Regions from separate parts of the Bradyrhizobium sp. 33ap4 genome, predicted to be linked through region 1. Evidence: predicted binding sites of a transcription regulator. Region 1 holds the regulator's gene; each other region holds the start of a gene.
What was found. The regulator LexA, encoded in region 1, represses DNA repair genes until DNA is damaged. The targets are predictions, from matches to a motif close to TGTTCNNNNTGTGTTCNG.

Region 1 (10,568 bases):
TCGGCGTGCCGGCGTCGCGGATCCTGTTTTTCGACGACCTGGCCGCCAATATCGAAGGTGCGCGGGCCCGCGGCCTTTATGCTATCCACGTGACATCGACGGATGACGTGGCAAGGGCTTTGACCGCACTTGGAATTTGAAGACTAGGAATTGAGGAACTCTGAGCGTGGCCCTGATGCCGGTTGCCGATGCCCTGTCCGCCGTCCTCGCCGGCGCCGAACCGCTGCCGGAGGAGATGGTCGCGCTCGATGCCGCCTACCACCGCACGCTTGCGCACGACCTCGCGGCGCTCCGCACCCAGCCGCCGCAGCCGATGTCGGCGATGGACGGCTATGCGGTGCGCGCCGCCGATGCGGCTGATCTAAAGGCCCGGCTCAAGGTGATCGGCGAAGTCGCCGCCGGCCGGCCGTTCGACCGGACGGTCGGCGCCGGCGAGGCGGTGCGGATCTTCACCGGCGGCGTGATCCCCAATGGCGCCGACGCGGTGATCATCCAGGAGGACACCGCCGTCGACGGCGACCACATCACGATCACGGAGGCCGCCAGCGTCGGGCGGCACATCCGCCCGGCTGGGGTCGACTTCCGTGAGGGCGAGGTGCTGCTCGCCGGCGGCAGCCGCCTGTCCGACCGCGCGCTGTCGCTGGCGGCCGCCATGAACTATCCGGGACTTGCGGTGCGCCGCCGCCCGAAGGTCGCGGTGCTGGCGACCGGCGACGAGCTGGTGATGCCGGGCTCGCAGCCCGGCCCCGGCCAGATCGTCTATTCCAACGGCTACGCGCTGCGGGCGCTGGCGCGCGCCGAGGGCGCCGAGACCGTCGACCTCGGCGTTGCCGCCGACACGGTGGAGGCGACCACGGCGGGCATCCGCCGGGCGCGCGAGGCCGGTGCCGATGTCCTGATCACGACAGGCGGCGCCTCGGTCGGCGACCACGATCTCGTCAAGCGGTCGCTGGAAGCCGAGGGCGTCGACATGACGTTCTGGCGGATTGCGATGCGGCCCGGCAAGCCGATGATGCATGGCCGGCTCGGCGCGATGAGGGTGATCGGCCTGCCCGGCAATCCGGTGTCGTCCTATGTCTGCGCCTTCCTGTTCCTGGTGCCGTTGATTCGGGCGCTGAGCGGCCGGAAAGTGATTCATCATCGCCGCACGAGCGCCCTGCTCGGCCGCGACCTCGCCGCCAACGACCAGCGCGAGGACTATCTGCGTGCACGGCTCGAAGCGCGCGAGGACGGCACGTTGATCGCAACGCCGGTGACGCAGCAGGACTCGTCGTTGCTCGGGAATCTCGCTGCGGCACGGGCACTTCTCGTGCGCCCGCCGTTCGCGGCGGCGGCCGTCGAAGGCAGCGAATGCGAGATCCTGACACTGCCCGAATAGGGTTTTCGCGCCCCGCCGATTGTGCGTTGCCCGACACGTTCACCGGAAATTAAGTGGTTGCGGAACACATATCGAACATATAGTGTCCGTTCATGATTTGTTTCGAGTGCTGGTGTCTACATTCGGGAAGCTGCATGGAAGCAGGTGCATCGAGCACATGCTCCTGAGGTCAGGCCCGGCCTGCAGGCCCCACCAGAAGAGTCTCGGAATCGAACGACGCTATCAACCGGGGGAATACTCGAGATGCTCACGCGCAAACAGTACGAACTACTGCGTTTCATCAATGAACGTCTGAAAGAGGCCGGCGTACCGCCCTCCTTCGACGAGATGAAGGATGCGCTCGACCTGCGCTCGAAGTCCGGTATCCACCGCCTGATCACTGCGCTGGAGGAGCGAGGCTTCATCCGCCGTCTGCCGAACCGCGCCCGCGCCATCGAGGTCATCAAGCTGCCCGAACTCTCGGCCGGCGGCGGCAACGGTCGCCGCGGCTTCACGCCCAGCGTCATCGAAGGCACCCTCGGCCGGCGCGCCAGCACGCCGCCGATTGCCGAGGACGACGGCAACCGTCCGGTCGCGGTCCCCGTGATGGGCCGGATCGCCGCCGGTACGCCGATCGAGGCGCTGCAGACCCGCAGCCACACCATCAGCGTGCCGCCCGACATGCTCGGCGCCGGCGAGCACTACGCGCTCGAGGTACGCGGCGACTCGATGGTCGATGCCGGCATCCTCGACGGCGACATGGCGCTGATCCAGCGCAACGACGTCGCCAATACCGGCGACATCGTGGTGGCGCTGATCGACGAGGAGGAAGCGACCCTGAAGCGCTTCCGCCGCCGCGGCGCATCGATCGCGCTCGAGCCGGCCAACACCGCCTATGAAGTGCGCATCCTGCCGCCGAACCGGGTCCGCATCCAGGGCAAGCTGATCGGCCTTTATCGCAAATACTGAATTGCAAATACTTGCGGCGGCCGGGAACGAGCAACACGTCGGATCGTTCCTTGCATGATAGTGTAGCGTACGGCCTGCCCGATGCGCTCCGATACCTCTCGCGCAGCGTCGCGTGTTTGTGATCGGAGCGATCTCGGACCAGTCGTACAATCGCCCAGAAACGAGCAGACGCTCGTTCGCTATCGTCCACTCTGGTAGAGGCCCTAATGCCTCAAGGAGAGGCACGGGTCGCTACCTCGAAATGAGGAGCCATCCGATGTGTGACTATAGTCTGCACGCCGTGGCATCGCGCCCCGCCATTGTCGGAGAGACGCTGATCACGACGACGTTCCGCGGCACGTCGACCCGCGGCTTTGCTTCGGAGAATGACCCCACTGTCGCGGTCTGCATGCTGCCGGGCACCGAGCTCGCTTTCGCCGAGAACGTTCGCTACGACAGCCGCTGGATCTGGACCAAGACGCTGAACTATCGCGTCGGCGTATTCAACGAAGTCGAGCCCGACGTGCCCGATCGGCATCATGATGCGGTCGAATTCCCCGACGGCAGCCATGTGCTGGTGACCCAGCTGGTCGAGGGACAGCGCGTCAGCGTGCTGCAATTGCCGGCGCTGCATCCGCCGGTCGAGCAGAAGCCGAAGGTTGTGGAGCGGCGGCCTTCCGCATTCGCAACGCTGTTTTTGGGTTGAGCGCATCGTCGCCGTGGAATGAGCTGTTCGGCGGCGGATGACCTAAGCAATTTCGGGCGACCCCGGACTCCCGCTTCCGGGGCGCAGAAGGAGATTTGCGTCGGCCGGCACCTTGGCGCATCATCGGGTACGGAGGACGTGCGCGGTGGTCGATAAGGTCACATGGCAAAAGGCTGGACGCGTCACGGAACCGGGCCGCTACATGTTCCGGTTCGGTTGGCTGACGGTAACGGCCGACGACCTGAAAGTCTGGGAGCAATTTCCCGAGGCTTCCTTCACTCTCGTCAAGAAGCCCGACGCCGGCCCCGACTCCGACGAATACCATCTCGGCCTGTTCGAGCTGCCGAGCGCGCCCTTGCCGGACCACGGCTAATCATCGCCCTGCAGATCGGTCTCGGCCGGCGTCGCATCCACCGCAGGCCGCGGCGCGGGGGCGCGTAGCGTCGTCTCGCTCTCGCCGTCGCCGGGAACCGCCGGCGACCACGGCCGGTCGATCCCGCCGGGCTTGACCGCATCGACGACGTAGCCGTCCCTGCTCCGTCGCAGCACCAGCGCGCCGTGGCGGCGCAGCCGCTCGGCATCGATCACCGATGCCGCGCAGCCCTGCGGCGCCGGCCGCGCCGTCACGATCAGGCCTGCGCGCTCGCAGTCGTCCACTAGGGCCTCCGGCCGGGTCGCCAGCGCGACGAAGGCGCCGCCGGGTCCCTGGGTCACGCAGCCGCTGGCATCGCAGGAGACGCCCTCGCCGAGCGACGCATCGGTGGCGGTGCGCGCGTCGGCGTCCGCCGCCAGCCACTCCTTGACCAAAAATGCATCCTTGGCGCTGTGCATTAGATGCAGCCGTCCATCACCGCCACGCACCGCGACATTGCGGCCGTCGCCCGAGATCAGCACGTCCGGCTGCGGCACCCTGAGCGCCCAGACCGAGGCCACCAGCAGCAGCACCGCACCTGACCAGCGCAGCGGCGTGCGCAGCAGCCCGAGCAGGATGATGCCGGCGCTCGCTGCGATCAGCGGCCCGATGCCGAACGCCGCCATGCGGCCGACCGCGCCCGGGAGTGCGGCGCCCCATTGCGTCACCAGGATCATCCAGTCGATGCCAAGACCCATGATCGCCCAGAACACGCCGTCGAAGCCGAACGGCATGGCGACGAGCCCCAGCAGGCCGGCCGGCATCACGACCGCCGAGACCACCGGCATCGCCGCGAGGTTGGCGAGCAGCCCGTAGGGCGTCACGCGGTGGAAATGGAATGCGGCATAGGGCGTCGTCCCCAGCCCCGCCACCAGCGAGGCCAGCATCAGCATCGTGAGCTCGCGCCCGCCCCACAGCGCGACGCGCGCGGTCGCCGAATGGTCGGGCGACGCCAGCAGGTTCGGCAGCCCGATCTGCACCAGCGCCACCAGCCCGAGCGTCGCGGCGAACGACATCTGGAAACTGGAATGCACCAGCGCCTCCGGCGCGATCGCGAGCACGATCAGCGCTGCCACCGCCAGCGTGCGAAAGGTGATGGCCCGGCGGTCGACGATCACGGCGAGCAGCACCACGGCGGTCATGAAGAATGACCGCTGGGTCGCGACCTCCGCGCCCGACAGCAGAAGATAGAATGCGGCGGCGACCAGCGCGGCCGCCGCCGCCCATTTCTTGATCGGATGCGCCGCCGTCAGCGCCGGAAACAGCGCGAGCAGCGCGCGCACCGCGAAAAACACGACGCCGGCGACCACGGCCATGTGGTAGCCGGAGATCGACAGCACGTGGCCGAGTCCCGAGATGAACATCGCATCGTTGACCGGCGACGAGATCGCATCGCGCCGGCCGGTGAGCAAGGCGGTCGCGATCGCGCGCTGGTCGCCGTCGAGCGTGGTGCGAATCCGCGCGTCGATGGTGTCGCGCAGGCCCTGCATGAAGGCGGCGTAGCGCAGCGCAAAGCCGCCGGTCGCAGGCGGCTCCCTGGTCTTGACGGCGCCCATCACGAAGCCGGAGGCGCCGATGCCCTGGAAATACAGGTCGCGGCCGAAATCATAGGAGCCCGGGCGCTGTGGCCCGAGCGGCGGCATCAGCCGTGCCTTCAATTCAACGAAGCTGCCGACATCGGGCGCGGTGCCCTTCTTCACCGAGAGCCGGACCCGATCGAGCTTCGTCATGTCGCGCGGGCTCTCCATCGAAACCACACGCAGCACGAAACGATCGGTCTTCTCGCGGATGTCGCGCGTCTCGACGAAGCCGGTCAGCGCCACCGAGAACATCGGCCGCGCCAGCACCGTGTGAGCGACGCGCGCCGTCTTCCAGGTCGCCGTCGCAAAGCCCGCGGCGACCGCGGCCAGCATCACGATGACGGGAAACACGCTGCGCCGCCGCAGCAGCAGCGCCAGCAGGCAGAGCAGGATTGCGGCGGTGGCCGCGACCGACAGCACCGGCTCGTGCTCGGCCGCGAAATAGAACGCGATGCCGGTGCCGAACGCCACCGGCACCCAGGGCAACAGGCGGCCCGCCCCCGCCTCCGCGCGCGCCCATTGCCGCAATGTCTCGACGAGAGGCTTCCAGATCCCGGCGCGCGCCCGGGAGAAAGCCGCCGACCGGCGCAGCCGTGCGCGGCGGCCACGTCCCCGCGTAGCCGCGTTTGCCGCCCGGCGTCGTGCCCTGCTCCGCCATTCCGCCTGCGATCCCTGCCGGGCGGCAGGCTAGCGGATGGCCCCGTCGCCCAGCGGAACGGATGCAGAATACGGACCGGGAACGCCCGGGGTACCTGGATCGTCCTGCGCCTTGCCTAGCTCGCGCCGCGCCACAGCTGCCGCCTGCGTCAAATCGATCGAGCCGAAAGTCTCACTAAGATACCGATCACATTAGGAATAGACTGTCCTGATGCCTCCACTCCCAAATAGACAGGGATGAGGCAGTGACGGCTCGCGGCACTTGAAGGCCGCTGGAGCTCCTCTCAGGTGGCCACAACTCCCCTGAGATCAGGCGTTGCGGACGAACGCGCAAATCTCGCCTGTAACGCCGTGCACCACGCGCACTCCGCGAGCGGATAGATCGCTGAAAAACGCGAGGAGTAGCGTTTGCTTTTGAGAGGAGCAGCACATGGCAATTCAAGTACCAAGCGATTTTCGCCGCGTGATTGTCGCTGCGTCAGTGGGAAACATCATTGAATGGTACGACTTTTATATTTTTGGCAGCCTGGCCGCCGTTCTGTCGGTCAAGTTCTTTGAGCAATCCCACCCCGTCGCAGCCCTGCTGAGCACGATCGCGCTGTTCACTGCGGGATTCCTGATCCGCCCGCTGGGGGCCTTCCTGTTCGGATGGATGGGCGATCGGGTCGGCCGCAAATATACATTCCTCATTACGCTGAGCGGAATGGGCCTGGGAACGGGAGCGATCGGACTGATCCCAACTTATCAGTCGATTGGCCTGACGGCCGCATTCGTTCTGTTCGGCTTGCGGATGATCCAGGGTCTCTGCCTGGGCGGCGAATATGGCGGCGCCATCACCTACGTCGCCGAGCATGTTCCGGACGACAGCCGCGGCTACTACACGGGCTGGCTACAAACCTCGCCGACGCTCGGGATCGTGGTGTCGCTGGCGGTGATCGTTCTGACCCGAACCTGGGCCGGCAATCAGGCCTTTGACGAATGGGCGTGGCGCGTACCGTTCCTGGTCTCGTTCGTGCTGGTGGCCATCGCCATCTACATCCGCCTGCAACTCCAGGAGACGCCGATTTTCCAGGAGATCAAGGCACAGGGACAGATGACCAGGAATCCCTGGCGGGAAGCCTTCCTCAGCGCCAACATCAAGTACATCCTGATCGCTATCGTCGTCCTGATTGGACAGGGCGTGGTCTGGTACAGTGGTCAATTCTGGGCACTGTACTTCCTGCAGCAGGTCTCCAAGGTCGATGCGGTTACCTCGGCCTACATCGTGGGAGCCGCATTGTTGATCGCAACGCCGAGCCTGATCTTCTTTGGTTGGCTGTCGGATCAGATCGGCCGCAAGTCCGTGATCCTCGGAGGAATGCTGCTTGCCGCGATCACCTACTATCCGCTGTATCTGTGGCTCGGCATGGTCACGCAACCGGGACACATCAACTATCCGGTCGCCGTCTTCATCATCTTCATCCTCGTCTGCTACGTCGGGATGGTGTACGGGCCGGTCGGCGCGTTCCTGGCGGAGTTTTTCCCGGCCAGGATCAGGTACACCTCGGTCTCGGTGCCGTATCATATCGGCAATGGTTGGGGCGGCGGATTGGTGCCGTTCATCACATCAGCCGCCTTCGCGGCGACCGGCAGCATCGGCTATGCGCTGATCTACCCGATTGTCGTTCCCGCGGTGTGCTTCGTGATCGCCGTTTTCATCATGCCCGAAACACGCAAGACCAGAATTTGGGAGCAGATCGAGGCGAAAGCCGCATCGTGACGGAGTCGCCTTGCTGACGGGCGACTACAGCTCCGTTCCGACGGGATCGGAACGGGACTCTCGAAGCTTGTCTCGACGCGTTTTCCTTACGCGAGCCGCTATCCACGTCGCTCGAAAGCGCTCTCACCCTGCAGCAGGCGCCATGGCCGCCGTCCAGCGAGTGCGGGACGACGCTTCTGAATCGTCCCACACCCGCCGTCTCTGGCGAGATGTCTCTGCAGAACCTGCATCCGCGTTACGTCGGAGCGGCATGGAGGGGATCCCGCGCCACGCAAATCCCCGCTCCGGCCGCCTTTGGTTGGCGGTCAGGCCAGCGTCTCAGTCAGCTTCCTCTCAGCCAGCTCGGTGATGCCAGCGATCGTGCCACCAGGTGGCGAAATCACGATCCATCGTCAGCTCCCAGCACGCGAGCACGATCACCACGACCCCGGCGAGCACGCTGCTCGTCGTGACCGATCCCTGCTGGTAGCCGAACGTCCAGGGTGCCACCACCAGAGCCAACCCCATCAGCATCTCGCCCCATTCCTCCAGATAGGACGGAATGATGAATGCCTCCAGGGCGAACAGCACGACGCCCAATCCGAGCGCGATGGATATCCAGAGAGCTGCCCCGGAAAAGCCCAGTGCAAACGGCGATGCGACCAGCCAGGCGCCTACCAACAGGCTGGCAGCATCCTGCCAGTGTTGAATGCGCATGATCCTCACCTCCTTCTTCCGAAGACATGGTGCGGCGCGGACAAAAAAGCATCTGTCCGACCTGCGATGTGTTGCCGCTGCTGATCCGCGAGCCGACGACCTTGCTGCCGTCCGGGCGCCCGGAAGCCGCGTTCCGCAGCCTACGACCTTGGTCCCTCCTCGCAATGCAGCGCGATCCGGATAGCCTGCGAGTTGGGTGCAGCCGCGAGGCGCCCGGCCCCGCGCACTCTCCCTGACTACGAGGGCCCGCCGGCCCTCGACTTTTTCGTCAGCTCCAGCGCTGAGCCTAGATCAGCGGCGTCTGCGACGAGACGTGGTGGCAGACGATCTTCCAGTCGCCGTCCTCGCGCGCGATCACCCAGGTGATCTTGACGGCGAGCGAGGGCGCATCGCCGTCGAGGACGAATGACGCGATGCCCGCCATGTTGACGAGATCGGCGTTGACCCGTTCTGCCCTGACATCGCTGAACTGAACACGCGGCGCGTGCCAGCGCGGCAGACCGTCAAAGTAGGCTTTGACGCCGTCGCGGCCGCGATACAGCGTCGGGTTCGAGCCGAAGAAGAACGCGCTCTTCGAATAGAGCGCGCTTAACGCATTCGCATCGAGCCTGCTGAAACCCGCCGACCATCTGGCGATGATGGCGGAGGCAATCTCGTCGGATTCATCAGGCATCGATCCCCCCGTCCGCTTGTCCGCTCGGGACGCGCTTCCTCTCGGCTAGCCCTTGCCGCCGACTTCCTTGGCGAAGGTGTCGCGCAGGCCGATGGTGCGGTTGAACACCAGCCGGTCCGGCGTCGAATCCGCGTCGCGCACGAAATAGCCCTGCCGCTCGAACTGCACCGGATCGGGCGAATTGCTCTCGGCGATCGCCGGCTCGACGCGCGCATCCTTCAGCACTTCGAGCGACTGCGGATTGAGGTCGGCGGCGAAATCGGCCGCGTTCGGGCTCGGATTGGCGAACAGCTGGTTGTAGATACGGATCTCCGCAGGCTTCGACTGCGCCGCCGGCAACCAGTGCATCGTCGCCTTGACCTTGCGGCCGTCGGGCGCATTGCCGCCCTTGGTTAGGGGATCGTAGGTCGCGCGGAGTTCGACGATCTCGCCGGCGTCGTTCTTCACCACGCCGGTGCACTTGATGAAGTAGGCATAGCGCAGCCGCACCTCGTTGCCGGGCGAGAGGCGGTAGAACTTCTTCGGCGGATTCTCCATGAAGTCGTCGCGCTCGATATAGAGCTCGCGGCCGAACGCGATCTTGCGGGTGCCGGCTTCCGGATTGTCGGGATGGTTGATCGCCTCGATCTCCTCGACCTGCCCTTCCGGATAATTCTCGATCACCACCTTGAGCGGCCGCAGCACCGCCATCCGGCGCAGCGCCGTGCGGTTCAGCTCCTCGCGGATGCAGAATTCGAGCATCCCGACATCGACCACGCTGTTGGCCTTGGCGACGCCGATGCGCTTGATGAATTCGCGCACCGCGGCCGGCGGCACGCCGCGCCGCTTCAAGCCGGCAATGGTCGGCATGCGCGGATCGTCCCAGCCCGAGACGTGGCCGTCACGGACGAGCTGGGTCAGCACGCGCTTGGACAGCAGCGTATAGGTCAGGTTGAGCCGTGCCATTTCGTACTGGCGCGGCTTCGAAGGCACCGGCAGCTTGTCGAGCAGCCACTCATAGAGCGGGCGGTGATCCTCGAACTCCAGCGTACAGATCGAATGGGTGATGCCCTCGATCGCGTCCGACTGGCCGTGCGCGTAGTCGTAGCTCGGATAGATCGACCATTTGTCGCCGGTACGCGGATGATGGGCGTGCAGAATGCGGTAGAGCACCGGATCGCGCAGGTTGATGTTGCCGGCGGCCATGTCGATCTTGGCGCGCAGCACGCGGGCGCCGTTCGAGAACTCACCGGCCTTCATGCGGCGGAACAGATCGAGGTTCTCCTCGACCGAGCGGTCGCGGAACGGCGAGTTCTTGCCGGGCTCGGTCAGCGTGCCGCGAGACAGCCGGATTTCCTCCTGGGACTGATCGTCGACATAGGCATAGCCGGCCTTGATCAGACCCTCGGCCCAATCGTACAGGCGCTCGAAATAGTCCGACGCATAGAACAGGTTGGCTCCCCAGTCATAGCCGAGCCAATGGACGTCGGCCTGGATGGAGTCGATGTACTCCTGCTCCTCCTTGGTCGGATTGGTGTCGTCGAAGCGCAAATTGCACTGGCCGCCGAACTCCTGCGCGATGCCGAAATTCAGGGCGATCGACTTGGCGTGGCCGATATGCAGGTAGCCGTTCGGCTCCGGCGGGAAACGGGTCACGATCCGGTTGTGCTTGTGGGAGGAGAGATCGGCCTGGACGATGTCGCGGATGAAGTCGCGCCCTGCCTCTGCCGTCGTGTCAGTCGTCATCAAAGGGTTCCCTGGAGGAGTCAGCTCAACCTTCTGCCAAATTCGTGCCGTCCGG
Region 2 (10,568 bases), on a different contig from region 1:
ATCGCGTGGTGGTTCACGACGTCACCCCGGGCATCATCCGCGTCATCCTGCGTTACGGCTTCATGCAATATCCCACCGTTTACGAAGGGCTAAAGCTCGCCTGTCGTCAGGGCAAACTGCCCGGTCTGCGTCTGACCGATGTGACCTACTACATCGGCCGCGAGACCATCATCCCGCGGGAAGACATTCCGGGCATGTGGGTATGGCGGGAATCGCTGTTCGCGTTCCTGCAGCGCAACGCCGAACGGTCGGCGGCGTTCTTCGGCGTGCCGACCGGACAGGTCGTGGAATTCGGGACGGAGATCGAGATCTAGTCCCACAGCCCGGATGCGGACATGTCAGACGATCCGCCTCTTCAGCTGAAGCCGCGGCTGGCGATTTCGATCGATCAGGCTCAGGCGATCATCGATCGGATTGCGCCAGGCGCGCGCGTGGCAGGCATCACCGAGCTACGCGGCGGCGAGATCAGCACGATCCTCCAGATCACGCGGGCTGACGCGCCAAGCTGCATCCTCAAGGTCTACCCCGCCCAGCTGCAATGGAAGATGGCGAAGGAGGTCTATGTCCTCGGTCTTCTGCGCGACGCCGGCATTGCCATTCCCCGCATCCTCATAGCCGACGACAGCCGCGCGCTGATCGACTTCAATTTTGTGCTGATGAGCAAGCTCGACGGCGTCGTGCTCGGCAACCGCGAGGCGGCGCTGACGTATCAGGAGCTGTTTTCGATCTACGCCGCCATGGGCACGGCACTCCGCCGTATCAATGGCATCACGCTCGACAGCTTCGGCTATATCGGCCCGCACGGCGTCTGGACGTCGTACCCGACCAACCGCGCCTACATGTCCGCGCAGTTCGAGCGGAAGCTGACCGAGTTTTGCACGCGCGGCGGGGACGAAACGCTGGCCGCGCGGCTGCGGGCCGGCATCCTGGCGCGCAGCGTCCTGCTCGACGCAACCGACACGCCCCGCCTCTGTCACTATGACTTCCACGCCGGCAACGTGCTGGTGACACCGGAGGGGCAGCCGCGTCTCACCGGCATCGTCGATTTCGAGAATGCCACCGCCGGCGATCCGCTGATGGACGTCGCCAAGGCGCTCTATTACTTCACGCCGAAGGACGCGCCGAAGCGCGACGGATTGCTCGCGGGCCACGGCACGAGCGGCCGGCCGGACTGGGAGGCCACGATCGCGCTCTACCGGCTGGCCTGCACGCTCGAGCTCTGGTGCTGGTTCGCGCAGATCGGCCGGATCGATGCCCTTCCCGCGCTCACGCGCGAACTGGAAAGCGCCGTCTAGGCCACGTTCCCACAAGCGCACCCGGCTAAGGGCTTGTCAGAGCCCGCGGGCTCCCGACGGCCGCCTCGTCGGCGCCCGCGGGCACAATTCATTCGGGCAATCCCGCCTTCCGAAGCCCCTCGATCAACAGCTGCGCGTTTGGGTACCCGCCCCTGGCGATCATTGCGGAAATTGTAAAGGCGGGATCGAGCTGAAGCAGGAGCGCCGCCGCCTCGCGCGCCTCCGCGTCGCGTCCGAGATGAGCGAACGCGGACGCGAGACAACGGTAGGCCAGCGAATAGGAGGCATTCTGGCGCCGGCATTTATTCGCTGCGGCAATGGCCTCGTCAAAGCGGCGAAGCTCGATGAAGGCCATCCCCATCCCAACAAACGTGATGGGTAGCCGCGGGTCTAACGGGCTCAGGCGGATGGCGCGTTCAAAACTCCGGACCGCTTCATCGGGAAGCCCGGCAACTCTGTAGACGCTGCCTCTGGCGGTCCATGCGCGATATGAATTCGGATTAAGAGCGACCGCCCGGTCGGCCAATTCGATCTCACTCTCACAATCGCCGACCATGTACGCCGAGGTGAGGGAAACCCAGGCTAATGTTTCCGCATCACCATCGTCGATGCTCAATGCCAGGCGAAGCAGCCGAACCGCTTCCTTGCGGTCAAATTGAGGATCGACGGCATGCCCCCAAAGGATGTTCTGCATGTGGGCGAGACCTGCCAGAGCGGCGACAAAGCCGAACCTGGGGTCAAGCTCCAATGCACGATGCGCCAGCCTGATCGCCTCGGCCAATCCTTCGCGGGTCATCAGGTAATGCTGCTGCATGGCGCGGAGATAGAAATCATAGGCGGTGAGGTTCTCTGGTCGCCGTGCCGACAGGCCGATTTCGATCTGCAGCAATTTTGGTTGAATGGCCGAGACGACGGCGACGGTCACCTCGTCCTGGAGAGCGAATATGTCCGTCAGGTCACGCTCGAACCTGTCTGCCCAGATGTGCGTTCCGGTAACCGCATCGATCAACTGCCCGGTGATGCGAACCTTCCCCGCGGCCTTGCGCACAGACCCCTCAAGGACATAGCGGACGCCGAGCCTGCGGCCGACCTCCTTGATATCGACCGCCCGGCCCTTGAAGGTAAAACTCGAATTTCGGGCGATCACGAACAGCCATTTGAAGCGCGACAGCGCCGTGATGATTTCCTCGACCATTCCGTCCGCGAAGTATTCCTGCTCGGGGTCGCCGCTCATATTCTCGAACGGCAGCACGGCGATCGACGGCTTGTCAGGGAGCGCCAGAGCTTGCGCGCTGTCGACCGGCGGCTCGATCGGGGCGCTCGCGGGATGGCCCGCGTTTATCCGCAATCGCCACGCGCGCATCGGCTCAGCAATGCTCTTCAGGTTCTGCGAGCCCATGTCCGCGAACACGGCATCGACCTTGCCGCGGATTTGACGTTGCGCATCGTCCGAGATGCAGATTCCGCCGGGCTCCGCGATCCCTTCAAGGCGGGCGGCGATATTGACGCCGTCTCCAAAGATATCGTTTTCATCGACGATGATGTCGCCGACGTGGATGCCAATGCGGAATTCGATCCGCTTGAGTTGCGGCACCGTGGCATTTCGCTCGGCCATTCCGCGCTGGACCTCAATGGCGCAACGCACCGCATCCACGACACTGCCAAACTCGGCGAGCACGCCGTCGCCCGTGTGCTTGACGACCTTGCCACGGTGTTCGCTGATCTTGGGATCAGCGAGTCCACGCAGACACTCCCTCAGCCCGACGTGTGTCCCTTCCTCGTCCAGGCCGGTCAGCCGACTATATCCGGCCACGTCAGCCGCCAGGATAGCTGCAAGCCGCCGCTCAACGCGATGATCGGTCACAACGGCCTCCCGAAATCGGTAGATCCGCCGGACCCCATCAAAGCATAGGGCGTTGCCCTTGGGCTAGGGGCGTACGGCAGGCCCGCCGGATTTCGCGGAGCCTGTCAACGGGCGCGCCTGTTGCGCGCCCGTTGGCTGCATTCGGGCTGGGGTTCTCCGAAACGGCGGCGCTAGCCGCCGTTGCCGTTCTCGCCGTTTTCCTCTTCAGGGATGTGCTCGACCGAGACCACGTGCTCGTCCTCGGCGGTGTCGAACACGATCACGCCCTGGGTCGAGCGGCCGGCGACGCGGATATCGGCCACCGGGCAGCGGATCAGCTGACCCTTGTCGGTGACCAGCATGATCTGGTCGGCGTCCTCGACCGGGAACGACGCCACCAGGTTGCCGTTCCGGTTGTTGACGCTCATCGCGACGATGCCTTTGCCGCCGCGGCCGGTGGTGCGGTACTCGTAGGACGAGGTCCGCTTGCCATAGCCGTTGACGGAGACGGTCAGCACCACCTGCTCGGCCGCCGACAGTTCGGCATAGCGCTCCTGCGACAGCTGGATCGCATTCGCGGTCTCCTCGCCCTCGGCCTCGACCGGCTCCTCGGTCGCGGCCTCGCCGGCCACGGCGCGGCGCATCTTCAAATAGGCCGAGCGCTCGTCCGAGGTGGTCTCGACATGGCGCAGGATCGCCAGCGAGATCAGCTTGTCGGCCTCGGGCAGCGCAATGCCGCGCACGCCCATCGAGGTGCGGCCGGTGAAGACGCGCACTTCGGTGACCGGGAAACGGATGCACTGGCCGCCGGCGGCGGTCAGCAGCACGTCGTCATGCTCGGTGCAGATCTGGACGTCGACGATCGCCTCGCCTTCCCCGAGCTTCATGGCGATGATGCCGGAACGGCGCACGTCGACGAAGTCGGACAGCTTGTTGCGGCGAACGGTGCCTCCGGTCGTCGCGAACATCACGTCGAGATTGGCCCAGGAGGATTCATCCTCCGGCAGCGGCATGATCGTCGTGATGCGTTCGCCCTGCTCCAGCGGCAAAATGTTGATCAGCGCCTTGCCGCGCGCGTTTGGCGCGGCCATCGGCAGCCGCCAGACCTTCTCCTTGTAGACCTGGCCGCGCGACGAGAAGAACAGCACCGGCGTGTGCGTGGACGCCACGAACAGGCGCGAGACGAAATCCTCGTCGCGGGTCTGCATCCCGGCGCGGCCCTTGCCGCCGCGGCGCTGCGCCCGGTAGGTCGACAGCGGCACGCGCTTGACGTAGCCCGCATGCGACACGGTGACGACCATGTCCTCGCGCTGGATCAGGTCCTCGTCCTCGACCTCGCCTTCCTGCTCGATGATCACGGTCTTGCGCGGGGTGGCGAACTGCTGCTTCACCTCGGCCAGTTCGGTCTTGACGATGCCCTGCACGCGGGCGCGCGAGCGCAGGATATCGAGATAGTCGGCGATCTCGGCCGCCAGCTTGTCGAGCTCTTCGGAAATCTCGTCGCGGCCCAGCGCGGTCAAGCGCTGCAGGCGAAGGTCGAGGATGGCCCTGGCCTGCTCCATCGATAGCCGCAGCGTGCCGTCCTCGTTGATGCGATGCCGGGGATCGTCGATCAGCGTGATCATCGCCTCGACGTCGCGTGCCGGCCAGTCGCGTGACATCAGCGCCTCGCGCGCGGTGTTCGGATCGGGCGAGGTCCGGATGACGCGGATGATCTCATCGATGTTGGCGACCGCGATCGCAAGGCCGACCAGGATGTGGGCGCGGTCGCGCGCCTTGCCGAGCAGGAACTTGGTCCGCCGGGTCACCACCTGCTCGCGGAACGCGACGAAAATGGTGAGCAGGTCCTTCAGATTCATCGTCTGCGGACGGCCGGAATCCAGCGCCAGCATGTTAGCCGGGAAATTGGTCTGCAGCGGTGTGAATCGGTAGAGCTGGTTCAGCACCACGTCGGGCACCGCTTCGCGCTTCAGCTCGATGACGACGCGATAGCCGTCACGATCGGACTCGTCGCGCAGGTCCCCGATGCCCTCGATCTTCTTCTCTTTGACGAGATCGGCGATACGCTCGACCATCGTCGCCTTGTTCACCTGATAGGGAATCTCGGTGATGATGATCGCTTCACGGTCCTTGCGGATGGTGTCGATCGTCACCTTGCCGCGCATCACAATCGAGCCGCGGCCGAGATGGTAGGCGCTACGAATGCCCTGGCGGCCGAGGATGACGCCGCCGGTCGGGAAGTCCGGTCCGGGAATGATGTCGATCAGTTCGTCGATCGTGAGCGCCGGATTGTCGATCAGCGCCACGCAGGCATCGACGACCTCACCGAGATTGTGCGGCGGGATATTGGTCGCCATGCCGACGGCGATGCCGCCGGCGCCATTGACCAGAAGGTTCGGGAACCGGGCCGGCAGAACCGACGGCTCTTTCTCGGAGTTGTCGTAGTTCGGCTGGAAATCGACCGTTTCCATGTCGATGTCGGCCAGCACGGCGAGCGCCGCCCGGGTCAGCCGCGCTTCGGTATATCGATAGGCGGCCGGCGGATCGCCGTCGACCGAACCGAAATTGCCCTGGCCGTCGATCAGCGGCACGCGCAGTGAGAAATCCTGCGCCATGCGGACCATCGCGTCGTAAATCGACTGGTCGCCATGCGGGTGATATTTACCGATCACGTCGCCGACGACGCGGGCGGATTTGACGTATTTCTTGTCCGGCGTATGTCCCTGCTCATGCATCGAATAGAGGATGCGCCGGTGCACCGGCTTGAGCCCGTCGCGCGCATCGGGCAGCGCACGCGACACGATCACGCTCATCGCGTAATCGAGATAGGACTTCTTCATCTCGTCGAGGATGGAAACGGGACGAATATCTGAGGGTCCCGGCGGCTCGCCGGGCTTGTGGTCGTCGTTATCGGACAAAGGGGAAATCCGGTCGGTTCTACTGGGGAATCATATAGCCCATCGGAGGCCTGATAACCACCCTTGCGCGGCTCCGGCAAGCCGTTTTTCCGTTCGTTTTTTCATGCACTTACGGGGGGAGCGCCAAGGTTCCCACGGCTTGGTCGGGAAGCGCGTGGCGAATGGCGAACAGCAATGGAAAAATCCCCTATTCGCCACCCGCCATTCGCTACTTGTCTCTCCCGTCAGTGGCCGAAGACCACCGCGTGCATGATCCGCCCGGGGATGAAGGTGAACAGTCCGGCGATGAGCAGTGCGCCAAAGAAGATGCCGATCATCGTGAACCTGTGGCGGCGGACATTGTGGCTCCGTGCGGCCGTGACGCCGAGCGCCAGCATGGCGAGCGAGAAGATCGACAGCAGGTGGATCGGGCTCCAGGGACCGACCAGCTGGATCTGATGGATCCAGAACGAGCTTCCGGCGACCACCAGCATCAGGATCACCCAGATCCAGCCCAGGGTCCGGTGCGGCAGCGTGCCCTTGGGGGCGGCGAGCTGGATGGAGCCGAGCACGAAGGCGGCCATCGCGGCAAAGGCGTGGAGCGGGATCGCAGGCGCGGTGTCGAGCAATGGCGCGAGGCTCATGATGGCCGGCCCTCGGGTGAAGCTCGCGGCCAAGCATCAAATGCCGCAGCCAAATGTAAATATCATTTACATCAGGCTGTGTCAAAGTCCAGGGAACCCGCATCCCTTTGCGTCGAACCACCGACGTTCTGACAGAGAGTTACCGGGTTATCCTCATATTCCACACGAGGAAATTGCTGGTGCCGATCGCAACGACCGTTCCGGGAAATGATCTTCACGGAACGGCGCCTGACGGAATCGACGGAAGCGCGACCGCTGCTCAGAACGGGATGTCGTCGTCCATGTCGCTGTTGCGGCTGCTGCCACCACCCGCGGCGACGGCGCGGCGCGGCGCCGAGCTGACCGGTCCGGCCGAACCGAAATCGCTGCCGCCATCATCGGAGAAGCTGCTGCCCCCACCGCCACGCCCGTCGAGCATGGTGAGGTTGGAGTTGAAGCCCTGCAGCACGACTTCGGTCGAGTACTTCTCGACGCCGCTCTGGTCGGTCCATTTGCGGGTCTGCAACTGCCCCTCGATGTACACCTTGGCGCCCTTCTTCAGATACTGCTCGGCGACCTTGCAGAGGCCCTCGTTGAAGATCACGACGCGGTGCCACTCTGTCTTTTCCTTGCGCTCGCCGGTGCCCTTGTCGCGCCAGGTTTCCGAGGTGGCGATGGAAAGGTTTGCGATCGGACGGCCGTCCTGCGTCCGCCGGATTTCCGGATCCTTGCCGAGGTTTCCCACCAGGATCACCTTGTTCACGCTTCCCGCCATCGCATCATCTCCACTCAAAAACCGGGCGTCCGGACATTCGGCCGCCACTCTCAACCTTCGCCACTTACGTCGCAGGCGTCGTGGATGACCCTATACGCCGGTGCCGGCTCGCCGCCTTTGCCGTCGCGCCGGTTATCCACGATATTCGAGATATAGCATCGGATCCGGCGTCGTTCCAGTTTTGTTCGCCACAACCATCCGTAGAAGCGGCCAGTGCCGTCGGAGCGGCAGTCGATCTCGGTGCAGGCCGACGCTCGGCAGCAAGATTTAGGAGAATAACAAACAAATCAGCAGCTTGCCTTATCGATACTTCTCCCGCGAGTGTTGCATTTGGGAGACTGCGTTTGCGGTTGAATCAGCGTATAGCTCCAACCATGGCGCGGGCGCTCGCGTCTGGGATCGTGCTTCGGGACCGTTTGGAAGCCGATCGGGGTGCTGGGGGATTGATAATGAAGAAGTTTTTGCTCGGTACGGTTGCTCTGATTGCGTTTGCTGCGCCTGCCGCGGCTGCCGATCTCGCTGCGCGCCCGTACACCAAGGCGCCGCCGCCCGTGGTTGCCCCGATCTATGACTGGACCGGCTTCTACATCGGCGCCAACGGCGGCTGGGGCTCGAGCCACAATTGCTGGGACCAACTCCCGGCCGGCATCTTCCTCGCATCAGATGGTTGCCATGATGCAACCGGCGGCGTCGCCGGTGGCCAGATCGGTTATCGCTGGCAGGCTGGCGCCTGGGTGTTCGGCCTCGAAGCGCAGGGCGACTGGGCTGACCTGAAGGGCAGCAACAACAGCGCGATCTTCCCGGGCCTGTTCACCAACCAGTCCAAGATCGACGCGTTCGGCCTGTTCACCGGCCAGATCGGTTACGCCGTCAACAACGTGCTGCTCTACGCCAAGGGCGGCGCGGCGCTGACCGACAACCGCTTCAACACCTACTTCACCCCAACCGGCGTGCTGGTCGGCAGCGCCAGCGACACCCGCTGGGGCGGCACCGTCGGCGCCGGCATCGAAGTCGGCTTCGCGCCGAACTGGACCGCGGGCATCGAATACGACCACCTGTTCATGCAGGACAAGACCTATAACCTGATCGCCCCCAACGGCACGCTGAACAGCACCATCCGCGATCGCCAGGACGTCGACCTCGTTACCGTCCGCGTGAACTACAAGTGGGGTGGTCCGGTCGTCGCGCGCTATTGATCGCGCCAGGCCGATTGATCCAGACGAAAGGCCGGCCTCGCGCCGGCCTTTTTGTTTGCGCGCCTGTTTGTGCGCCGGCTTTTTCGTTGCGTGTGCACGCGCACCTCACCGGGGCCGTTTTCGGTGCGTTGTGGTTTCGCGGATACACACGTTCCGGCATTTCTCTGTAAAGCACCAGCACGTCACGCGACACTGCTGTGACGCTCTCTTCAAGATATCTGAAGGGACAACAAGAAAATGGGACTGGGACTTTGAAAATGAGGACTGTTTTGCTGGCCTCGGCCGGCATGTTTGCACTGAGCGCTTTTGCACCGGCAATGGCCGCCGACATGGCGGCACGCGCGCCTTACGTGAAGGCTCCGCCGCCGGCCGCGATCTACAACTGGACCGGCTTCTACGTCGGTGGCTTCGGCGGCTACGCCAGCGAGAACTCCGGCACCCCGAGCATGGAAGGCGGCTTCGGCGGCGGCACCATCGGCTACAACTGGCAAGCCGGCAACATCGTGTACGGCCTCGAGGTCGACGCCGCAGGCGCTGACATCGACGCATCGGTCTCCGCGCTCGGCGTCACCGCCCGCAGCAAGATCGACTCGCTCGGCACCGTGCGCGGCCGCCTCGGCTTCGCCGTCGACAAGGTGCTGTTCTATGGCACCGGCGGTTACGCCTGGGCCAACAACGAGGTCAGCGTCACCGCGCTCGGCGTGACCGCCTCGCAGAGCAACTTTCACTCCGGCTGGACCGTCGGCGCCGGCGTCGAGGCGTTCATCGCGCCGCAGTGGTCGATCAAGGGCGAATACCTGTATCGCAGCCTCGACAGCGAGAACTATTTCGGCGTGCCGTCCGGTACGCTCGAGCTGCACAGCGCCCAGTTCGGCGTCAACTATCACTTCGGCGGCCCGATCGTCGCCAAGTACTAAGCCTGAGCGAATTGCCTGACCGCCATCGGCGGTCAGATCGCACTGAAAGGCCGGCCTAACGCCGGCCTTTTTGCGTAAGCGCGTTTTCGAGCGAAGTGAATTGCGGTTCGCGTCAAGAAAACGCGTCACAGCAGGAATCCAGAGCTCCCGTTCCGATCCCATCGAAGCGGGAAAAGGCTCTAGCGGAACCGGCGCTGCTGACGGCTGCTGCCATCAGGCAAACTATCCGTTGATGGACGCGACTCAGCACTGGAAATTGTCCACCGTTCTTCCTACGTTCCAGTCTTCACACCCCATCGGCGCAAGGTCCCGGCATCACCGGCGATGCGCGCCCAAAAGGCGCCAAGCATGCGCCCGGAACTGTCGCTATGGATGAAGTGCTCAAGGCGAAGCGCCAACAGAACGCCGGCTCCTCATCGCGCGCCATCACGATCCGTGGCGCGCGCGAACACAATCTGAAGAACATCGACGTCGAGATTCCCCGCGACAAGCTCGTGGTGTTCACCGGCCTGTCCGGCTCCGGCAAATCGTCGCTCGCGTTCGACACCATCTATGCCGAGGGCCAGCGCCGCTACGTCGAATCGCTGTCGGCCTATGCGCGCCAGTTCCTCGAGATGATGCAGAAGCCGGATGTCGACCAGATCGACGGCCTGTCGCCGGCGATCTCGATCGAGCAGAAGACCACGTCGAAGAACCCGCGCTCCACCGTCGGCACCGTCACCGAGATCTACGACTACATGCGCCTGCTCTGGGCGCGCGTCGGCGTGCCCTATTCGCCGGCCACCGGCCTGCCGATCGAGAGCCAGATCGTCTCGCAGATGGTCGACCGCGTGCTGGCGCTGCCGGAAGGCACCCGCCTCTATCTGCTGGCGCCGGTCGTGCGAGGTCGCAAGGGCGAGTACAAGAAGGAGCTCGCCGAGTACCTCAAGAAGGGCTTTCAGCGCGTCAAGATCGACGGCACCTTTTACGAACTGTCCGAGGCGCCGGCGCTCGACAAGAAATTCCCGCACGACATCGACGTC
Region 3 (10,568 bases), on a different contig from region 1:
CGCAGCGATTCGACGGGAAGGGCCCGTAATGAAAGAGGCCGCCAAGTGAGGCGGCCGCTTTCTCACATGAATATTGCAATCGCAGCGATAGCAATGGGGCACAGCCCCAGCACCACAATGCTCGCTCTAAAAAGCAGGTCACTGGTCATGACACAACCTCTGCGTGAGGTTGGAATCTAACTCGGGATGACCACCAAAACAAAGTGCAGTTTGTGCCACGCTAGGAAATTAATCGTGCGCTAGATGAGAATAGGCCGTCAACTGAGGTGGCCCTACTGAGGTGGCCCTACTCTCCCAGCTCTCTGCGGATTCGGTCGCGGTGCTGAACGTGCAAAACCTGGCATGAGTAGAAGTTATCCAGAAGCTTCTTCGCTTCCGCTAGATCGTGCCCGTGATTGGCAAGGTGCTCGATCAGTCCCTCTTGCTCGGCAATGTGTCGTTCGCCTTGGGCAATATGCCGCTCGGCTTGCTCCAGATGGCGAAGCTGCATCTCGCGGTGCACTATTGTGGAATGGTTCGGCATGGCCGCGCTCCCTTCCTATGCAGGCGGGAGCGCTGTTGGTCTCGTCTCTCAGCCACCGACGCCTACGGGCAAAGCCTTGGCCGGTGATGATGCTATCGTATCACGTTCCGTTGCCCCCGGTTCGTTCTCTCAAGATTAAATTCCCTGATCTCGGTCAAAGGCGGGACGGGGATAGAACATCCGATGGGTCGCCTCGGTAGTCCTACTGAGAACACCGGCCAAGCTACGGTTTCCGTTCGCTTAATCCGAACAAGTACACCCCAAAAATCAAACTAGGATACGGGGACTTAAAGACGGACGGCATGAGTTGGGCGTCTCGCCCAAACAAAAAGACAGGGCTAGGCAGACATTTATGAAGTCGGCGCAGTACGCAGGCTTTATTGATTCAGCGACGGGGCGCTTTGTTAAGCCGGGAATTGTACAGCGCGATGAACCGCCGCCCGAAAGGCGCGAGGAGGAGAAGCGCCGGGACAGTGGCAATGATGGAAATGAACCGCCGGGTCTACATCCATTCGTGCAAGGCCTCTTGAAGGAATTGCCGAAGGCAGGAGAAGTCTGGCCAGAGGACAAACGGAAACTCTGGCTCGATACCGCCGCCAGCATCTTCAAAATGATCTACCGAAGCGAGCCAGCCGGAACAGAAGGGCTTTCTTGGCCGAACAATACGAAATGAAAGAGGCCGCCAACTGAGGCGGCCTTACTCTTGCGTCGGGTGAAGCTTTTTCTTCTCAGCTTCCATTTGCGCGATTGACGCGTTTAATCGCTCCAGCGTGAGGAGATCGAGCAGTTGCGCGGTGAAGCGTCGGAACTGCTCAATGCGCGTGTCCAAATCTTCGCATTTGCTGCACACAAGGTGCCTCACTCGCTGTTGTCTCGATGAGCCTTGATCTCCACGCGGGCGCTGGCGCTGTCGTAGATGGATCGTCGCAGCTCGGCCAACTGCGCGTCCCGCTGGTCTGCGAGCGCTTTTCGTTGATTGCGGAGCCTGTGGCTCTCTTCGATAGCAACCTGAGAACGGGCGAACATTGGATCAATCATCCGCACTTTTAGCGCCGCATCTCAATTCCCGCCCTCTCTTAGGTTAAGTCCGATTTTCTCTCGTCGAGCCCGTATCTGCTTTCCTCTTGTGGAAAGGGCTCGTGGGTTTTGCGACCCGCAAACGTATCCGGCACCGACTCGTTGAGGAGTTTGAGCGAGTGCTGGATTAGCTCGCGTGCGTAAACGGCGAGCTTTTCAAACCACAATTGGTCGGGACGATAGTTGCGCTGTTCGGCCATAGCCGCGCTCCCTGTTATGCAGGCGGGAGCGCTAGCCGGTCTCTCAGCCACCGACGCCTACGGGCAGAGCCTCGGCCGGTGATGAAGGGACAATACACCCGAACGTCTTTGGTTGCTGAGTTATTAAGGAACTCCGTTCACCAACGGAGAACCCCGGTAACACTTCTCCTCTGTGGAGGGAGAACACTTGGCGGACCATAAGTATTGCTATGTGCAGAACATCGGATTGGCGACTCAGTAGTCCTACCGAGAACATCGGCCAACCCTTGGTTGCCACAGGATTAAATCCAAACTAGGCCACTCGAAATTTCAAAGCAGGCCACTAGGGATGGAAACAGGCCAGTACCGGTCTGTTTGAAAGAACATATTGCGAACTTAGAACAAACGTGGTACGAGGTTCCAATCAACAACGCATTCCACCCGATCTCGTCGCCCGTTTTCCCGCTAGCGAATCCCCGCCATAAGGAGCACATCCCAAATGTCCGCCACCGCACTGCGTATCGTCGAAGGATCCTCCATGGACAAGTCCAAGGCCCTCTCAGCCGCGCTCTCCCAGATCGAGCGCCAGTTCGGCAAGGGCTCGGTGATGAAGCTCGGCAAGAACGACCGTTCGATGGATGTCGAGACGGTGTCGTCGGGGTCGCTCGGGCTCGATATTGCGCTCGGCGTTGGCGGTCTGCCGAAGGGACGCGTCGTCGAAATCTACGGGCCGGAATCCTCGGGCAAGACCACGCTGGCGCTGCACACCGTGGCGGAAGGCCAGAAGAAGGGCGGCATCTGCGCCTTCATCGACGCTGAACACGCGCTCGACCCGGTCTATGCGCGCAAGCTCGGCGTCAACATCGACGAGCTCTTGATCTCGCAGCCGGACACCGGCGAGCAGGCGCTGGAGATTTGCGACACGCTGGTGCGCTCCGGCGCGGTCGACGTGCTGGTGGTCGATTCGGTTGCAGCGCTGGTGCCGAAGGCCGAGCTCGAGGGCGAGATGGGCGATGCGCTACCGGGTCTGCAGGCCCGCCTGATGAGCCAGGCGCTGCGCAAGCTGACCGCCTCGATCAACAAGTCCCACACCATGGTAATCTTCATCAACCAGATCCGCATGAAGATCGGCGTGATGTACGGCTCGCCGGAGACCACCACCGGCGGCAACGCGCTGAAGTTTTATGCCTCGGTTCGTCTCGACATCCGCCGCATCGGCGCTATCAAGGAGCGCGACGAAGTCGTCGGCAACACCACCCGCGTCAAGGTGGTGAAGAACAAGCTGGCGCCGCCCTTCAAGCAGGTCGAGTTCGACATCATGTATGGCGAGGGCGTCTCCAAGATGGGCGAGATCCTCGACCTCGGCGTCAAGGCCGGCATCGTCGAGAAGTCCGGCGCCTGGTTCTCCTATGACAGCCAGCGGCTCGGCCAGGGTCGCGAGAATTCCAAGGCATTCCTGAAGTCGAATCCCGACATCACCGCCAAGATCGAAGCCGCGATCCGGCAGAACTCCGGCCTGATCTCCGAGCAGATCCTCGCCGGCACGCCCGAACGCGACGCCGAGGGCGAGGAGCCGACGGAGGAGTAAGTCTCCGGCATGATCCGGAAAAGTGCGAAGCGGTTTTCCCTCGCGACAAACGCGAAGCGTTTGTCCGGAGATCATGCTCAAATCATCACATGACTTCGCTGCAAGCGGGCGCTGAGGACGTTGAGTTGCCGACGTCTTCGGCGCCCGTTTGGTTTTGTGTGTCTTTTGTAAAGCAGTTGATCCTCAGCTTGCGGTGCTGATGCCATCGCGCGTAGCCGGAGAGCATCGTGACAAGTCTGATCCTGGCGACAAGTGAACTCGCGAGCTATCGCCTGAGGCAGGCGGGAAGGGCGGACATCGTCGTCGGGTTGAGGCCGCGCTTCGTTTGGGGGAAAATGCCCTCGTCGGATGACCTCACGACCCTGCTGGAACCGCGTTCCGCAAAGCATGTCGATTTCGACACGCACTGGCTCGACTTCGCCAGTTCAAGATGGACCGGCTCGATCGGTCGGGACATTGGGCTTGTCGAGTTGTGCGAGCGTTGCGATAGCGTCGAGCTATGGGCTGATCCCCAGCCGAATGACCAGTTGGTGCTGGCCTGGTTGCTCGACGTGCTCCGCCCGCACCGCCACATCGTAGCGAAGCTCAAGCTGGTCCAGACCGATGTCGAGATCGGCAGGTACCGAGGCGAGAGCTTGGCGAAATGGCGATTGCCTGCACTTGCGGTGACCGATGATCGGCTGGAATTGGCCGGTCGCGCCTGGAATGCCTATCGCGCTCCGACGCCCGAGCCCTGTTTCGACCTTCTCATGCAGGATCTGTCGGCCATCCCGCAGCTCCGCGCGGCGCTGATTGCGTTGCTGGAGGAGCTACCCGGGCAAGACACCGGCCTCGGCGCGTCCGAACTGCGAATGCTGGATCTCGTCGCCGACGGCGAGACAAGCCCACAGGTCCTTTCAAACGAGCTGAACCGGGAACGCGGCGTGTTCGATTTTCAGGAAGCGGAGCTGATCCTGGACCGGCTCGCCTATTGTCCATCACCGGTTCTGACCGGATTCCCCGCGGAGATCGAAGCGCCCGACGATCTGAAGGCCCGAAACAACCGACTCCTGCACAGTCGGCTGTCGCTCACCGATTTCGGCCAGGAAGTGTCGGATCGCGAGCTCGACTTCAGCCAGTACAACACGATCCATCGCTGGTGGGGCGGCACCGAACTGACCAATGAGCGGCTGTGGCGCTGGGACGCCGAGAGCCGCACTCTCGTCGCTCCGTAAGGCTTGTTCGAGCGACGCCAGCACGCGACGTTCTGATCTCTACGCCAGCGCCTTTTCCCGGCTCGCGATCAGCGCCCGCAAATCCTCGGTCACCGCGACCGATTGATGCGTCTTCTGGTCGGTCGCGACCCAGATGATCTCGCCGGTGGCGCGCAGGTCATCGGAGCCTTTGGCGAAGATCGCGAGCGCAAGATTGATCGAGGAGCGGCCGATCTTGGCGACCCGCACGCAGACCTCGATGTCCTCGTCGAACCGGATCGGAGCCTTGTACTCGACGACCGATTTCACGGTGTGGAAGTCGATGCCGGTCCGCGCCACCTCGCCGAGATAGTCGTAGCCGAGCGCCCGGAAATATTCGGTGATGGCGGTGTCGAAATAGGTGAGGTAGTGGGCGTTGAACACCACGGCCTGCGCGTCGACCTCCGAATAGCGGACGCGAAACGGGAAATGGAACCAGAATTCCTCGCGCATGTTTCCTCCTGCCGCGGGCGGGCCAGTCCGTCATTCCGGGGCGCGACGAAGTCGCGAATCCGGAATCCGGAAGTCGTGGATCGAGATTCCGGGTTCTCGCTTCGCGAGCCCCGGAATGACACCGAGTGAATCACGCGTCAGAGACGCAGCACGACGTAGCTGCAACAATGGTGCGCTTTACTCCGCCGCCTGCGCGTAATCCTCGACCGGCGGGCACGAGCACACCAGGTTGCGGTCGCCGTAGACGTTGTCGACGCGGCCGACCGGGCTCCAGTATTTGTCGGACCGTGACACGCCCTCCGGGAAGCAGCCTTCGGCGCGGGTGTAGGCCCGGTTCCAGGCATCGTCGGCGATGTCGTGTACGGTATGCGGCGCGTGGCGCAGCGGCGAGGCCTCGACCTTCCAGCGGCCCTTCTCGATCTCCGCGATTTCGTCGCGGATCGCGATCATGGCGTCGCAGAACCGGTCGATCTCGAACTTCGATTCCGATTCCGTCGGTTCGATCATCAGCGTGCCCGCCACCGGGAAGCTCATGGTCGGCGCGTGGAAGCCGTAGTCGATCAGGCGTTTTGCGATGTCGTCGACGGTGACGCCGCTGGTCGTCTTCAGCGGCCGCGGATCGACGATGCACTCATGCGCAACGCGGCCGCGCTCGTTGCGGTACAGCACCGGAAAGTGCGGCTGCAGCCGTGCGGCGATGTAGTTGGCGTTGAGGATCGCGATCTCGGTGGCGCGCGTCAGGCCTTCGCCGCCCATCATCAGGATGTAGATGTAGGAGATGGTCAGGATCGACGCCGAGCCGAACGGCGCAGCCGATACCGCGCCGATGGCGTGCGCCGTCGCTCCGTCGGTTGCGGGATGGCCCGGCAGATAGGGCGCAAGATGCGCCTTCACGCCGATCGGGCCCATGCCGGGGCCGCCGCCGCCATGCGGAATGCAGAAGGTCTTGTGCAAATTGAGATGGCTGACATCGGCGCCGTAGTCGCCGGGCCGCGACAGTCCGACCTGCGCGTTCATGTTGGCGCCGTCGAGATAGACCTGGCCGCCATGGGCATGCACGATGTCGCAGATCTCGCGGATATGCTCCTCGAACACGCCGTGGGTCGACGGATAGGTGATCATGACCGCGGCAAGGTTGGCGGAGTGCTTCTCCGCCTTGGCGCGAAGATCATTGACGTCGACGTCGCCGCGAGCATCGCACGCGACGACCACGACCTCCATGCCGACCATCGCAGCCGAGGCCGGATTGGTGCCGTGCGCGGAGGAGGGGATCAGGCACACCTTGCGGTGCGGCTCGCCGCGCGCGAGGTGATAGCCGCGGATCGCCAGCAGCCCGGCATATTCGCCCTGCGCGCCGGAATTCGGCTGCAGCGAGACTGCGTCATAGCCGGTGATGTCGCACAGCCATTGCTCCAGCCGCTTGAACAGCGCGTGATAGCCCTTGGCCTGATCCGCCGGCGCGAACGGATGCAGATTGCCGAACGCCGGCCAGGTCAGCGGGATCATTTCGGTGGTGGCGTTGAGCTTCATCGTGCAGGAGCCGAGCGGGATCATCGCGCGGTCGAGCGCGAGGTCACGATCGCTGAGCTTGCGCATGTAGCGCAGCAGCTCGGTCTCGGAACGATGCGTATTGAACACCGGATGGCTGAGGAAGGCGCTGGTGCGCCGCAGCTCCTTCGGCAGCGCCTCGTGCGCACCGGCCTCGATCTCGGCATAGCTGAGCTTGCCGCCGAACACGCGCCACACCGCCTCGACCGTCTCCGGCGTCGAGGTCTCGTCGAGCGCGATGCCGAGCGTGGTCGCGCCGATGCGCAGATTGATCCGCTCCGCCTGCGCGCGGGTGACGAGCTCGATCTGCTTGCTACCTGTCTCGACGGTCACGGTATCGAAGAACGCTTCGGTGGTCGGCGCAAAGCCGAGCTTGCGCAGGCCGGCGGCAAGCACGGTGGCGCGGCGATGCACGCTGCGTGCGATATGGGTCAGGCCCTCGGGACCGTGATAGACCGCATACATCGAGGCGATCACGGCGAGCAGCACCTGCGCGGTGCAGATGTTCGAGGTCGCCTTCTCGCGGCGGATATGCTGCTCGCGGGTCTGCAGCGCGAGGCGATAGGCGGGCTGCCCACGCGAATCCACCGAGAGGCCGACGATGCGGCCGGGCAGCGAGCGCTTCAGCGTGTCGCGCACCGCCATATAGGCGGCGTGCGGTCCGCCATACCCCATCGGCACGCCGAACCGCTGCGCCGAACCGATCGCGATGTCGGCGCCGAGCTCGCCGGGCGAGGCGAGCAGCGTCAGCGACAGCAGGTCCGCCGCGACGATCGCAAGCGCGCCCTTGGCGCGCAGCGACGCGATGGCAGGCTTGAGGTCGCGTACTGCGCCCGACGTTCCCGGATATTGCAGCAGCGCGCCGAGCACATCGGCGTTGTCGAGCTCGGTCAGGGGATCGCCGACCACCAGCGCCCAGCCCAGCGGCGCGGCGCGCGTGCGCATCACCGCCACCGTCTGCGGATGCACCTCCTTGTCGACGAAGAACACCTTCGCCTTGACCTGCGAGTGGCGCTCGGCGAGCGCCATCGCTTCCGCCGCTGCCGTCGCTTCGTCGAGCAGCGAGGCGTTGGCGACGTCGAGCCCGGTGAGATCGCAGATCATGGTCTGGAAGTTGAACAGGGCCTCGAGCCGGCCCTGGCTGATCTCCGGCTGGTACGGCGTATAGGCGGTGTACCAGGCCGGGTTCTCCAGAATGTTGCGCTGGATCACCGCGGGCAGGATGGTGCCGGAATAGCCCTGGCCGATCAGCGAGGTGAACATCTGGTTCTGCGCGGCGAGCTCGCTCATATGCGCGAGCGCCTCGGTCTCGCTCAGCGCCCGGCCGAGATCGAGCGGCGCCTTCTGCCGGATCGACGCCGGCAGCGTCTCGTTCATCAGCGCCTGCAGGCTCGCGGCGCCGACCGTCTCCAGCATCGCGTTGACGTCGCGCGGCGACGGTCCGATGTGGCGGCGGACGAAATCGGTGGCGGCTTCGTTGATCGGCTTGAAGGGCGCGTTCATGACGTGATCCTCGGAGTGATCCTTTAGGCGGTGTGCGCGGCGTAGGCGGCCTCGTCCATCAGGCCGCCGAGCTCGCCCTTGTCGGCAATCTTCAGCTTGAAGAACCAGGCCTTGCCGCCGGCGTCGGAATTGACCAGCGCGGGCTCGGCGGCGAGCGCGTCGTTGACCTCGACCACCTCGCCGGAGATCGGCGCGTAAACGTCGGAGGCGGCCTTGACGGATTCGACGACAGCGGCGGCCTCGGCCTTCTTCAGGCTGCGGCCGACCTTGGGCAGTTCGACGAACACGACGTCGCCGAGCTGCGACTGCGCATAGTCGGTGATCCCGATCGTGGCGACGTCGCCCTCGATGCGGAGCCATTCGTGGTCGGACGTGTACAGCGTCGTCATGGGGTCGATCCTTTGGCGTTCAGCGTTTGTAGGTATTGGGGACGAAGGGCGTAGCGGCGACTTTCAGCGGCAGCCGCTGGCCGCGCACTTCGGCGAAAACGGTGGTGCCGACGGCGGAAAGGGCCGTGGGCAGGTAGCCCATCGCAACCGGCGCATTGAGGCTCGGGCCGAAGCCGCCCGAGGTCACCTTGCCGATCTGCTCGGTCGAGCCGGCATCGGCGAACAGCGCGGCGCCTTCGCGCACCGGTGCGCGGCCGTCAGGCTTCAGGCCGACCCGTCGGCGCGCAGCGCCATCTGCGAATTGCGCGAGAATTTTGTCGGCGCCGGGGAAGCCGCCGGCGCGGGCGCCGCCGCTGCGGCGAACCTTCTGCACCGACCATTCCAGCGCGCCTTCGACCGGTGTCGTCGTGGTGTCGATGTCATGGCCATAGAGGCACAGCCCGGCTTCGAGCCGCAGGCTGTCGCGCGCGCCGAGCCCGATCGGCAACACGTCGGGATTGTCGAGCAGCGCGGTGACCAGGGCTTCCACCTTGTCCGCGGGCACGGAAATCTCAAAGCCGTCCTCGCCGGTATAGCCGGAGCGCGAGACGAAGCAGTCGACGTCACTGAGCCGGCGCGCACCGGCATCCATGAATTTCATCGAACCGACATCTGCACAAAGTTTCGCCAGCGCCGATTCGGCTTTAGGGCCCTGCAGCGCGATCAGCGCGCGGTCGGCCAGCGAGATGATCTCGCAGGCGTCGGAGAGATTCGCGCGCAGATGCGCCTCGTCCTCGGCCTTGCAAGCGGCGTTGACCACCAGGAACAGGTGATCGCCGAAATTCGCCACCATCAGGTCGTCGAGCAGGCCACCGTCATTGTTGGTGAATTGCGCGTAGCGCTGCCGTCCCGGCGCGATACCGACGATGTCCTGCGGCACCAGTTTTTCCAGCGCGAGCGCGGCATCCGCGACCTTGCCGGATTTGGCCTTCAGCACGAGCTGGCCCATGTGCGACACATCGAACAGACCGGCTTCCTTGCGGGTGTGCAGATGCTCCTTCAGCACGCCGGCCGCGTATTGCACCGGCATGTCATAGCCGGCGAACGGCACCATCTTGGCGCCGCGCGCCAGATGCAGCGCGTGCAGCGGGGTCTGTTTCAGCGGGGAGGTTTCGCGCGCAAGCATCACAGGGCCCTCGCGGTTCCCGCCGGGGACCTATTTCCCCTTGAGAAACCTGCAGAAAGCCCCATCTGTCGCTGTGCCTGAGAGTATTATCCCGTCGGCGGACGCATCGGGGCGAACCCCAGCGTCTCTTTCCAGATGTCAGACGTCACGCGGTCCTTTTGCCTGAGAGTTTCCGGGGCGGTTGCTCCTTCGGCGCCGGCGATAAGGCCGGTCTCTCCCGACGTGACTAGGTATAGGTAGGTAGAAAACACGGCGCCACCAAGACTGTCAACGCAGCTGCAGCAACTATCCAATGGGCTTTGTGCTGCCGCGGCAAGCCCATGATCCGCCTGCACAGTTTCTGGACACCGCAGCTGGCAATGTCTAAAAGCGTTCGGCCGGAAAATGACGCCTTTTTGCGGCTGGCCGGCCCCTTTTTCCGATTGGATGAACATGAGCAGCGTCAACGACATCAGGTCGACATTTCTGAACTTCTTCAAGGAGAACGGGCACGAGATCGTGGCCTCGTCGCCGCTGGTTCCGCGCAACGACCCGACCTTGATGTTCACCAATGCCGGCATGGTGCAGTTCAAGAACGTCTTCACCGGCGTCGAGAAGCGCGGCTATCAGCGCGCCACGACGTCGCAGAAGTGCGTGCGCGCCGGCGGCAAGCATAACGACCTCGACAATGTCGGCTACACCGCGCGCCATCTCACCTTCTTCGAGATGCTCGGCAACTTCTCGTTCGGCGATTACTTCAAGGAGCGCGCGATCGAGCTCGCCTGGAATCTGATCACCAAGGATTTCGGGCTGAAGAAGGACAAGCTGCTGGTCACCGTCTACCACACCGACGACGAGGCGGCCGGCTACTGGAAGAAGATCGCGGGCTTCTCGGACGACCGCATCATCCGCATCCCGACCTCGGACAATTT

Region 2: the regulator LexA is predicted to act here: its motif matches at 7,605-7,622, upstream of Q2M23_RS28155 (single-stranded DNA-binding protein).
Region 3: the regulator LexA is predicted to act here: its motif matches at 2,159-2,176, upstream of recA (recombinase RecA).

What each region holds. Positions count from the first base shown of each region.
Region 1 covers NZ_JAUMTJ010000003.1:88,152-98,719, reverse strand. Annotated here, with positions in the region: gene Q2M23_RS03360 (HAD family hydrolase) at 1-140, shown strand, start outside; gene glp (gephyrin-like molybdotransferase Glp) at 167-1,378, shown strand; gene lexA (transcriptional repressor LexA) at 1,622-2,326, shown strand; gene Q2M23_RS03345 (hypothetical protein) at 2,583-3,011, shown strand; gene Q2M23_RS03340 (hypothetical protein) at 3,157-3,384, shown strand; partial or broken gene Q2M23_RS03335 (ComEC/Rec2 family competence protein) at 3,381-5,661, opposite strand; gene Q2M23_RS03330 (MFS transporter) at 6,091-7,419, shown strand; gene Q2M23_RS03325 (SPW repeat protein) at 7,753-8,115, opposite strand; gene Q2M23_RS03320 (YybH family protein) at 8,402-8,788, opposite strand; gene Q2M23_RS03315 (glutamine--tRNA ligase/YqeY domain fusion protein) at 8,834-10,513, opposite strand.
Region 2 covers NZ_JAUMTJ010000041.1:2,693-13,260, reverse strand. Annotated here, with positions in the region: gene Q2M23_RS28180 (potassium transporter Kup) at 1-314, shown strand, start outside; gene Q2M23_RS28175 (aminoglycoside phosphotransferase family protein) at 336-1,295, shown strand; gene Q2M23_RS28170 (adenylate/guanylate cyclase domain-containing protein) at 1,384-3,159, opposite strand; gene gyrA (DNA gyrase subunit A) at 3,330-6,056, opposite strand; gene Q2M23_RS28160 (DUF2306 domain-containing protein) at 6,281-6,679, opposite strand; gene Q2M23_RS28155 (single-stranded DNA-binding protein) at 6,939-7,433, opposite strand; gene Q2M23_RS28150 (outer membrane protein) at 7,883-8,629, shown strand; gene Q2M23_RS28145 (outer membrane protein) at 8,887-9,546, shown strand; gene uvrA (excinuclease ABC subunit UvrA) at 9,915-10,568, shown strand, end outside.
Region 3 covers NZ_JAUMTJ010000036.1:85,924-96,491, reverse strand. Annotated here, with positions in the region: gene Q2M23_RS26465 (hypothetical protein) at 287-523, opposite strand; gene Q2M23_RS26460 (hypothetical protein) at 876-1,196, shown strand; gene Q2M23_RS26455 (hypothetical protein) at 1,382-1,549, opposite strand; gene Q2M23_RS26450 (hypothetical protein) at 1,600-1,800, opposite strand; gene recA (recombinase RecA) at 2,279-3,367, shown strand; gene Q2M23_RS26440 (hypothetical protein) at 3,595-4,581, shown strand; gene Q2M23_RS26435 (acyl-CoA thioesterase) at 4,621-5,052, opposite strand; gene gcvP (aminomethyl-transferring glycine dehydrogenase) at 5,230-8,103, opposite strand; gene gcvH (glycine cleavage system protein GcvH) at 8,127-8,492, opposite strand; gene gcvT (glycine cleavage system aminomethyltransferase GcvT) at 8,512-9,657, opposite strand; glycine riboswitch at 9,799-9,887, opposite strand; gene alaS (alanine--tRNA ligase) at 10,090-10,568, shown strand, end outside.